One region of the Hydrogenophaga taeniospiralis genome, then DNA from elsewhere that is predicted to be linked to it. Evidence: predicted binding sites of a transcription regulator. Region 1 holds the regulator's gene; each other region holds the start of a gene.
The links. Region 1 encodes sigma-54, which starts transcription at its own class of promoters, with help from an activator protein. Its sites were predicted from a motif close to TGGCANGNAANCTGCTTT; they were not measured.

Region 1 (3,242 bases):
TGCGCGCCGACGGCGGCGAGATCCTGCTGGACGGGCAGCGCATCGAGGCGCTGCCCATTCACCGGCGGGCCCGGCTGGGCCTGGGCTACCTGCCGCAGGAAGCCTCCATCTTTCGCAAGCTCACGGTGGAGCAGAACGTGCGAGCCGTGCTGGAGTTGCAGCGCGACGAGGACGGCAAACCCCTGTCCGCCACCGAGATCACGCACCGGTTGGACGAGCTGCTCAAGGACCTGCGGGTGGACCATCTGCGCGACTCGCCCGCGCCCTCGCTCTCCGGCGGGGAGCGGCGCCGGGTGGAGATTGCCCGCGCGCTGGCCACCCGGCCGCGCTTCATTCTGCTGGACGAACCGTTTGCCGGTATTGATCCGATCGCCGTGATCGAGATCCAGCACATCATTGGCTTCCTGAAATCGCGTGGCATCGGGGTACTGATCACCGACCACAACGTGCGCGAGACCCTGGGTATCTGCGATCACGCCTACATCATCAGCGACGGACAGGTGCTCGCCAGCGGCACCACGGCCGAGATCGTGGAGAACGCCGAAGTGCGCCGGGTGTACCTCGGCGAGCATTTCAGGATGTGATGCATGGGGCGCTTGTGTGTCTCATGCCCGCCGGCCCGACCCGGCTCCCGCACCGCTGCGCGACCCGCGCGCCGGGTCGCTGTCCCTCCGTTTTGCCGGCCTGACGCATGAAACAAGGCCTGTCGCTGCGCGTCTCCCAGCATCTGGCGCTCACGCCCCAGCTGCAGCAGTCGATCCGTCTGCTGCAGCTGTCCACGCTGGAGATGGCGCAGGAGGTCGAGCAGATGCTCGACGAGAACCCGTTTCTGGAGCGCACCGAGGAGCTCGCCGAACGCGAGGCGTTTGGTCTGGAGCAGATCGACGCGCCGGTGAGCGCGGGCGAGCAGATCGCCGAAGCCACGGTGGCGGCTGCCAGCGACCTGGCCCCGGCCGCCGAATTCGACGGCCCGTTGCCGCCTGCGTCGTCCACCGTGTCGCCGGTCGACGGCGGCGAAGGCGGTGAGGGCGAGGCGCTGGAGAGCCGGCTCGATGGCGCCGCGCCGATGGAAGAGAGCTGGGAAGGCGACGGCACGGTCGAGATGGCGCCCGATGACAGCGAGTGGGGCGGCGACGCGCCGCCGCGCAACAACAACTCGTCGGGCGACGACGACGAAACCGCCAGCGCCGCCGACCTCGCGCGCGTGCCCGTCAGCCTGCAGGACCACCTGCACGACCAGGCCCGCTGCCTGCGCCTGAGCGACGAGGACAGCGCCGCGCTGTATTTCCTGATCGAGTCGCTCAACGACGACGGTTACCTCGAAGAGCGCCTGTCCGAGCTGGCTGGCGCCTGGTTGCGGCTCTCGGCCCCGCCGGGCAAGCCGGTCGATCCGCAGGAGCACCTGGAGGAACTCGAAGCGCTCGAACAGCGCCTGGGCGTGGCGCTGCAGCTGCTGCAACACATGGAGCCTTCGGGTGTGGGCGCGCGCGACCTGGGCGAATGCCTGCGCCTGCAGATCCTGGAGCTGCGCAACAGCCCCGAGGCGCGGGCCGCGCTGGCCATCTGCAGCCAGCCGCTGGAGCTCATGGCCAAGCGCGACATCAAGCGCCTGTGCAACCTGTGTGGCCTGGACGACGCCACCGTGCGCGCCGCCCTGGCCTTGATCGCCCGGCTCGAACCCAAGCCCGGGCGCCGCTTCGTCGATGTCGAGCGCAACGTGGTCGTGCCCGACGTCATCGTCACCCGCGCCGGGCGCGGCTTCAAGGTCCAGCTCAACGCCGAGGTCATGCCGCGCCTGCGCGTGCACGACGTGTACGCCAATGCCATGCGGCAGAACCGGGGCGGACGCGACAACGGCGGCGAAGCCGGCCACGCCGCCATGCAGCAGCGGCTGCAGGAAGCCCGCTGGTTCATCAAGAACATCCAGCAGCGCTTCGACACCATCCTGCGCGTCTCCAGCGCCATCGTCGAGCGCCAGCGCAACTTCTTCATGCACGGCGAACTCGCCATGCGCCCGCTGGTGCTGCGCGAGATCGCCGACGAACTCGGCCTGCACGAGTCCACCATCAGCCGCGTGACCACCGCCAAATACATGGCCACGCCCTTCGGCACCTACGAACTGAAGTATTTCTTCGGCTCCAGCCTGGGCACCGAAACCGGCGGCAACGCATCGAGCACTGCGGTGCGCGCGCTGCTCAAGCAATTCATCGCCTCCGAAGAGCCGGGCAAGCCGCTGTCGGACAACCAGCTCTCCGACCTGCTGCGCGAGCAGGGCATCGAGTGCGCGCGCCGCACCGTGGCCAAGTACCGTGAGGCCTTGCGCATCGCGCCAGCGAACCTGCGCAAAGCGCTCTGAACACCCCCTGCCGTGAACCAACTCCAACTCTTTCTTCCCTGCGCCGCCGGCGTCGAGGACTTCCTCGCCGCCGAGGTGCAGCGCATCACCAACGAGCCGCTGGCTTTCAAGGCGCGTGGCGGCGTGGGGGTGCGGGCATCGTGGCGCGACGCCATGCGCCTGAACCTGCACAGCCGCCTGACGCAGCGCGTGCTGGTGCAGCTCTGGCACGGCGAGTACCGCAACGAGAACGACCTGTACAACGCCGCGGGCGACGTGGCCTGGGAAATCTGGTTCACCCCGGCGCAGACCATCAAGGTCGAGATCACCGCGCAGCACAGCCCGCTGACCTCGCTCAACTTTGCCGCGCTCAAGATCAAGGACGCCATCTGCGACCGCTTCCGTGCCAAGCGCGGCGAGCGCCCCAGCGTGGACACCACCTGGCCCGACGTGCGCATCTACGCCCACCTCACCACCGACAGCGTCACGCTCTACATCGACACCTCGGGTGAGCCGCTGTTCAAGCGCGGCTGGCGCGAAGACAAGGGCGACGCGCCGCTGAAGGAAACCCTGGCCGCCGCCATGATCGCCGCCACCGGCTGGGACGCCTGCGCCGACCAGCCGCTCGACGACATTCCCCCGCTCTACGACCCCTGCTGCGGCAGTGGCACGGTGGTGATCGAAGCCGCGCAGATCGCACTGAACATTCCGCCCGGCCTGCTGCGCCGTTTCGCGTTTGAAAAGATGCTGCCGTTCCAGGCCCACGTGTGGCAGGCCATCCGGGACGATGCCGTGCGCCAGCAGCGCGAGTGGCCGGCGGGCCACGCGCCCATCGTCTTCGGCAGCGACGTGTCGTTCCGCATGGTCGACTTCGCGCAGCGCAACGCCGAGCGCGCCGGCGTGGCCC
Region 2 (3,242 bases), 1.1 Mb from region 1:
TCGGTGACCTGGCCGCGCGCCAGCTTGAGCCAGCCGCCGCCGACGATTTCGGTGTGCACGCCGTAGCGGGCCTCGATCTCGCGCGGGCGCATGAATTCCACCGTGGCGCCCAGCGCGTCGCCGATGGCCAGCCCGAGGTAGGCGCCGAGCACCTTGTCGAACAGCTCACGCATAGCGGGCCACCACCTCGTAGTCGCCGCCGAGCGCGAGCACCTCCTGTTCGCCGCGCAGCACATGGCCGGGCAACAGGCCGGGGAACACCAGCACCTTGCAGGTCGGTACCAGCGCCTCGAACACCCAGTCGCCGAAGCAGGCGGCGTCTTCGGGCGAGAGGCTGAACGACACGATGTTGTTCAGGCGCACGGTGCAGCGGCGCAACTGGAGGCTTCCGTTGATCAGCTGCTCTTCGCAGCGGTTGCTGCCGCGCCAGAGGTGCAGATGTTCGCTGGGCGCGGCATCGCCGGGCAGCGGGAAGCGCTGCAGGGCCCATTGGCAGAACTCGTAGAGCAGGTCGAGCTGCTGCAGGATGTTGTTGCTGTGGTGTCGGCTGGCCGCTTTCTCTTCAAGGTAACCCACCCAGGCCGGCGAGGGAAAGCGCTCCAGCGGCGCCTTGTGGTAGCTCGGCACGAGGCCGAAGCGGCTTTCCACCCAGCCCTTGAGCACGGCGCCGGCCGGGCCGTTGGCGTCCATGCCCCAGCCCTGCAGCAGGGTGCGCCAGCTGCTGCGCCAGCGCCGCTGCTCGGCGGGGCCCATGGCCGCGAGCGCCTGGGGATCGGGTTTGCGCAGGCCGAAGGCGGTGGCCAGGTAGTGCACAAACATGTCGCCCGCCTCGTTCAGGTCGCGGCTACGCTCCAGCAGCGCGAACAGCCCGGCCTGGGTCTGCCGCACGCCGGCGATCGACAGGCGCGTGGGGTGGGCGTTGAAGCCGGTGCTGGCGAGCACCGGCGCCGGCACGCCGACGAGGTTGGTGCTGTACCAGCGGTGGGGCTGATCCGGTCCATCGTCCATGGCCTGGTGGGTGGGGGCAGACACCGGCGCGGCGCCGGAAGATCGGCCTCAGACCGGGCGGTTTTCGTTCGGGTTTCGCACCGGGCCCATGAGCGCCAGGCCCTCATCGTAGGTGATGGTGTCGAAGGTCACGTCGAACTTGAGCGCGGCGTCGGCGATGGCGTCGAGCTTGCCGGCCGTGTCCTTCTTCTTCAGGTCGCCCTTTTCCAGATAGAACAGGTCGAGCAGTTCGTTGTAGACCGTGGCCTCGTCGATCGGCAACACATAGAACATCGCGCCCTTGTAGGGCACCTGGTACTTCTTCGACAGGTCGATGTTGTTGCAGAACAGGAAGTACTTGCCACCGGCGCTGAGCGTGTCGCCCAGCACCTCGGCCACGTCCTTGAGGTGTTCGAAGCTCAGCAGGTAGCCGGCGAAAAAGGGCAGGTGCTTGTCGCCCACCTTGGCCACGGCCATGGCCTGGGTGCACAGCAGCTCGGGCGGGCGGGCCTCGTCGGCCAGCTTGGGCGCGAAGCGCAACGCCAGCTCGCCGCGAAAGCCCACGCGACCGAACTGGTTGGTGGGTGCCTTGAGCAGGGGGTTGAGCAGGCGCCCCTCACTCTCCAGGCGGGCAAACGCGGTGTCGTCGATCTCTTTGCGTTCCAGGGTGGCGGTCATGAAGCTTCCTTCGGTTGGGTCTACAGGGTGGGAGACGGGGTGTTCGTCACCGTGCTGTATCAGCAATGACCGTACCAGGCGCCCAGCCGGTGTGTGGCCCTGCAAACCCGACACAAACCCGACCCGACCCGCCCGCGCGCTGGATTTTTTGCGACGCGATTCGCCGTTTTGTCGGGAAGTGGACAAACCCCGGAAACCCGCTCGCAAGGCCCCGAAAAACGCCGTTTCCCCTATGGAGAGAGGGCCTTGGCGCACGGTGGCCAAGGCATGGCACGGAAGCTGCAATGAGAGGCCTGCGCGGACACCAGTCCGGCCAGGCGTGAACCCAAGAATAAGAGCAATAGGCACGAAAGGCTGACCCAGTCGCGGCTACGCAAGCTTAGGTTTTTCAACCCTTCCTGAATGGAGTACTGCAATGGCCAAACTTCGGCAAATCGCCTTCTACGGCAAAGGTGGCATCGGTAAATCGACCACGTCTCAAAACACACTGGCTGCTCTGTCCGACCTCGGCCAGAAAATCCTCATCGTCGGCTGCGACCCCAAGGCCGACTCGACCCGCCTGATCCTGCACGCCAAGGCCCAAGACACCATCCTCTCGCTGGCCGCTGAAGCCGGTTCGGTGGAGGACCTGGAGCTCGAAGACGTGATGAAGATCGGCTACAAGGACATCCGCTGCGTGGAATCCGGCGGCCCCGAGCCAGGCGTCGGCTGCGCTGGCCGCGGTGTGATCACCTCGATCAACTTCCTGGAAGAAAACGGCGCCTACGACGGTGTGGACTACGTGTCCTACGACGTGCTGGGTGACGTGGTGTGCGGCGGCTTCGCCATGCCCATCCGCGAAAACAAGGCGCAGGAAATCTACATCGTGATGTCGGGCGAGATGATGGCCATGTACGCGGCCAACAACATCTCCAAGGGCATTCTGAAGTACGCCAACTCGGGCGGCGTGCGCCTGGGTGGCCTGGTCTGCAACGAGCGCCAGACCGACAAGGAACTGGAACTGGCCGAAGCGCTGGCCGGCATGCTGGGCAGCAAGCTCATCCACTTCGTGCCGCGCGACAACATCGTGCAACACGCCGAGCTGCGCCGCATGACCGTGATCGAGTACGCGCCCGACTCCAAGCAGGCCGCCGAGTACCGCACCCTGGCCTCGAAGATCCACAACAACGCTGGCAACGGCACCATCCCCACCCCCATCACCATGGACCAGCTCGAGGACATGCTGATGGAGTTCGGGATCATGCAAGCGATCGACGAGTCCGAAGTCGGCAAGGCCGCTGCGGCCGCCGCCGCCCTGGCTGCCGCCTGAACGGCCCATCCGTCGGCCCACAAGCCCGACCCGCCTGGCCCGTGCCGGTGGGTCGGCCTTGATCACCCAAGCAAAACCAAATATCCATTGGAGTTACCCCATGACTGCCACAGTTGAAGACCGCAAGGCCACGAACAAAGCCTTGATTGATGAAGTGCTGAAGGCCTATCCGGAAAAGATGGCCAAGCGCAGGGCGAAGCACCTGGGCACGTTCGAAGAAGGCAAGCCGGACTGCGGCGTCAAGTCCAACATCAAGTCCCTGCCGGGC
Region 3 (3,242 bases), 900 kb from region 1:
AGCAGCATTTCGGCACTAAAGAGATGGCGTTTGTATCCAAAATATAGAGACAGGCCCTGAAAGAGCAGGCCCAACAGGGCATAAATCGCTAGCAGCAACAGGTATCTGTGCCAAGCGACTTTAGATTCAGACATTTGTTCCCTCATCAGAAATAGCCGTCGTATGGCAGGAACCCTACGATCCGTCCATCTGCTTGCACCACGGCCACGGCATCGTTTTTGGCCCGAACGGGCAAAAACTTCATAGCACGAGGGTCCAAATTTTGTTTCTTAAGCAGTTTTTCGGTGTCAAGGCCGGCATCTGGATACTGCTGTATCAACTGCTCTAGCGGCCGTCCTGCCTCTACCGCCAGTACCCGTTCGGACGCACCATAAGGTATCCAGAACTTTGGTCTCTGGCTGGTATCAACGCCGTCGAAGATGGCCGTGGCCAGGGCATTAGATCGCTCATCGCCCGACTCTGGCCGGCGCAGTGCAAGAGTGATCGGTCCAAGCAGCGACAGGTGCCGGAATTCCGGAAGGGCTTCAGACAGCTCGGAAGTGACCACTTCGGCCGATGTAATGACGCGAAAACGGTCGAATTCGAACACCAAGGCAACTGGTCTGGCCATACTGACCGTGTATATGCCGTAAGCAAGCGCCGACAACTGCAAAACGGCAATGGTCACTATGTCACGCCTCAGATGGGCCCAGCCCTTCTGGCGGTTGAACACGGCAAAAGTCAACAACGGCCCTAGCACCACATCAACCGACATGATAAGAACCAGCAGCTCGCTGCCCCCCGCCATGTAACGGTAGTCGTCCGGATACCACAAACCAAAAACCAGCACGGCCACCAGCGATGCCACTGCCGCCGATGCCAGCAGATGCACCCCCCCGGCATGGAAGCGTTCACGCAGATTTTTCACCATTGACCATTGTTTTGATAGGCGGCTGTACTTCGGTCGTCTCTCCACGGGGCCGCCGACACCAACTGTCAGCGGCATTCCGTGGGCGCGTATTTTGCCGGTAAAGTGCCCAAAGAACCGACCATGTTTCGCATCGTTGAAAGCGATCGGGTATCGGACTGACAACTCCAGTCGATCGCGCCGGTGATGCCTGCGCCAAAGGAAGCGCCCAATTGTTCCACATCAGAAGATCCAGAGCCGAATTTGACCCACGGCGACAAAATCAACGAGTCACTAGCACCCTGGGTAATGGGACCAACAGTCTCGGCGTACACAATGGTGATCTCGCCCTGTGTGTTGCCCACCGCCTCTTCCATCGATATCCGCGTCACGTACTTGCTGGTCGCACCGACGCCATTGGCCTGCTGATTCCAAGCGCGCGCAGCGGTGGCAAGGTCCGTTTGCGTCGCCACCCCGACACCAATCTGGGCTTTTGCATCCGCGGCCAGGACCACACCCTCCGTCACCCGGGCCCTGATGGTGTAGTCCTGATAGGCCGGCAATGCAATCGACGCCAAAATACCGATGATGGCGACCACAATCATCAACTCGATTAGCGTAAAACCGCTCTGGGCACTGGTGTTCATCATGACCTCGACGGAACTCATTAATGGCAGATCACCCACTAGCCGCAGGAGTCATGCCAGCGGCAAACCCCACGAATTTCGTGAACAAAGTCACATCATCAGATGACAATGTTGCCCAATGCGACATTTTTCGACCTTTCGAAAGCGACTTTTGTCAGAGACCTTTTTACAGAAAGGCAAATAAAAAAAGGCGCATGAAGCGCCTCTTTTTATATGTCGCGCCTGCGCGCGACCCCAGCAACCGTTATTAGCGGCACTCGTTCGGGGCGAACTTGGCCTTCAAAGTGCCCGCAGTAGCGGCAGCACGGCCACGTGCCGTTGAGGTGGCCTCCGTCACCGACTGACAGCTCCAGTCAATGGCACCGGTTTCCGCCGCAGCATAGGAAGCGCCCAGTTGCACCTGATCGGTGGAAGCAGAACCGTACTTGATCCAGGGCGACAGAACCAGCTGATCGTCAGTGCCGGTGGTGACCGGGCCAACGAGGGTGGAATAGGTGATCGTGATTTCGCCCGTGGTAGCGGCAACCGCTGCGGCATTTGCGGCTTCGGTCATGAGCACGCTGGTCACGTACTTGCTGGTGGCACCGACGCCACCGGACTGGTCGTTCCAGGTTTGGGTCGTCACGGCCAGATCGGCGGCGGTGGCAGAACCCGTGCCGATTTGCGACTTGGCGTCACCCGCAAGGCTCAGGCCTTCCGTCACGCGGGCGCGAACGGTGTAGTCCTGATAAGCCGGCAGGGCCACGGCGGCCAGAATACCAATGATGGCCACCACGATCATCAATTCGATGAGGGTGAAACCTTTTTGCATGGAACGCTTCATGAGTAAAACTCCTATGGGGTTGTGGGAGAACGACGGTACCCGAGCAGCAGAGATCGTGCCAGCCTGAAATGCCCGGCTTTTCGCGGCCTTTTTCACAGCTCGTCGGCAGAAGTGACAATTTGTGCCCGCCGCATCCGGATGTGACTGACATTTTTTGTCACCCCACCCGCAGACGACCGGTTTTGTCACAGCTCGAAGGTCTGTCCGGCGCTGAGCCAGCGGATGTCGTGCCGCACGTCGTCGGGCCGGTTGGGCCTGTCGTCGAAGCGGCGGATCTCTTCCATGATCAGGCCGGTTTCGGCGGGCTTGGTGTGGGTGATGTAGATCGGGTAACGCTGGTTGCGGTCGATCTGGTCGAGCTCTTCGGCCAACGTGCCGGGCGCCAGGTGCAGGCTGCGCCGGGCGAGGTCTTTTTCCCGGTCGCTGAACGCGGTTTCGATGATGAGCAGGGCCATGGGCAGCTGGTTGATGCGCTGCCAGAAGGCGGGGTTGCGCTCGGTGTCGCCGCTGAACACCCAGTGGCCCGAGGCGGTGGCGGCGGCGAAGCCGACCGCGGGCACGGTGTGCACGGCGGGCAACACTTCGATGGCCTTGCCGCCCACCTGCAGCACCTCGCCCACGGTGATGGGCACGAAGCGCATGAGCGGTGTGTCGGCGCTGGGGATGGTGGAGAAGTCGGGCCAGATGAGGTTGTTGAAGATGTGGGCCTTGAGGGCGTCGATGGTGCTCTGCAGGGCGCGCACCTGCAGCGGTTCGGCGCCCGCGGCCAGTCGGCGCGCGGCCACGGCGTCGAGCATGAGCGGCAGACTGGCCACGTGGTCCAGGTGCGAATGGGTGAGCAGGACATGGTTGACGCGGGCCATCTCGTCCAGGCTGAGGTCGCCCA

Region 2: the regulator sigma-54 is predicted to act here: its motif matches at 1,934-1,951, upstream of nifH (nitrogenase iron protein).
Region 3: the regulator sigma-54 is predicted to act here: its motif matches at 1,575-1,592, upstream of KIH07_RS25445 (pilin).

The regions. Positions count from the first base shown of each region.
Region 1 covers NZ_JAHBAG010000001.1:1,456,336-1,459,577, forward strand. The annotation lists gene lptB (LPS export ABC transporter ATP-binding protein) at 1-584, shown strand, start outside; gene rpoN (RNA polymerase factor sigma-54) at 692-2,356, shown strand; gene KIH07_RS07130 (THUMP domain-containing class I SAM-dependent RNA methyltransferase) at 2,369-3,242, shown strand, end outside.
Region 2 covers NZ_JAHBAG010000001.1:2,552,246-2,555,487, forward strand. The annotation lists gene draG (ADP-ribosyl-[dinitrogen reductase] hydrolase) at 1-173, opposite strand, end outside; gene KIH07_RS12335 (NAD(+)--dinitrogen-reductase ADP-D-ribosyltransferase) at 166-1,032, opposite strand; gene KIH07_RS12340 (hypothetical protein) at 1,057-1,665, opposite strand; gene nifH (nitrogenase iron protein) at 2,081-2,974, shown strand; gene nifD (nitrogenase molybdenum-iron protein alpha chain) at 3,075-3,242, shown strand, end outside.
Region 3 covers NZ_JAHBAG010000001.1:555,666-558,907, forward strand. The annotation lists gene KIH07_RS02570 (sulfatase-like hydrolase/transferase) at 1-134, opposite strand, end outside; gene tfpZ (TfpX/TfpZ family type IV pilin accessory protein) at 146-910, opposite strand; gene KIH07_RS25445 (pilin) at 976-1,536, opposite strand; gene KIH07_RS02585 (pilin) at 1,781-2,356, opposite strand; gene KIH07_RS02590 (3',5'-cyclic-nucleotide phosphodiesterase) at 2,542-3,242, opposite strand, start outside.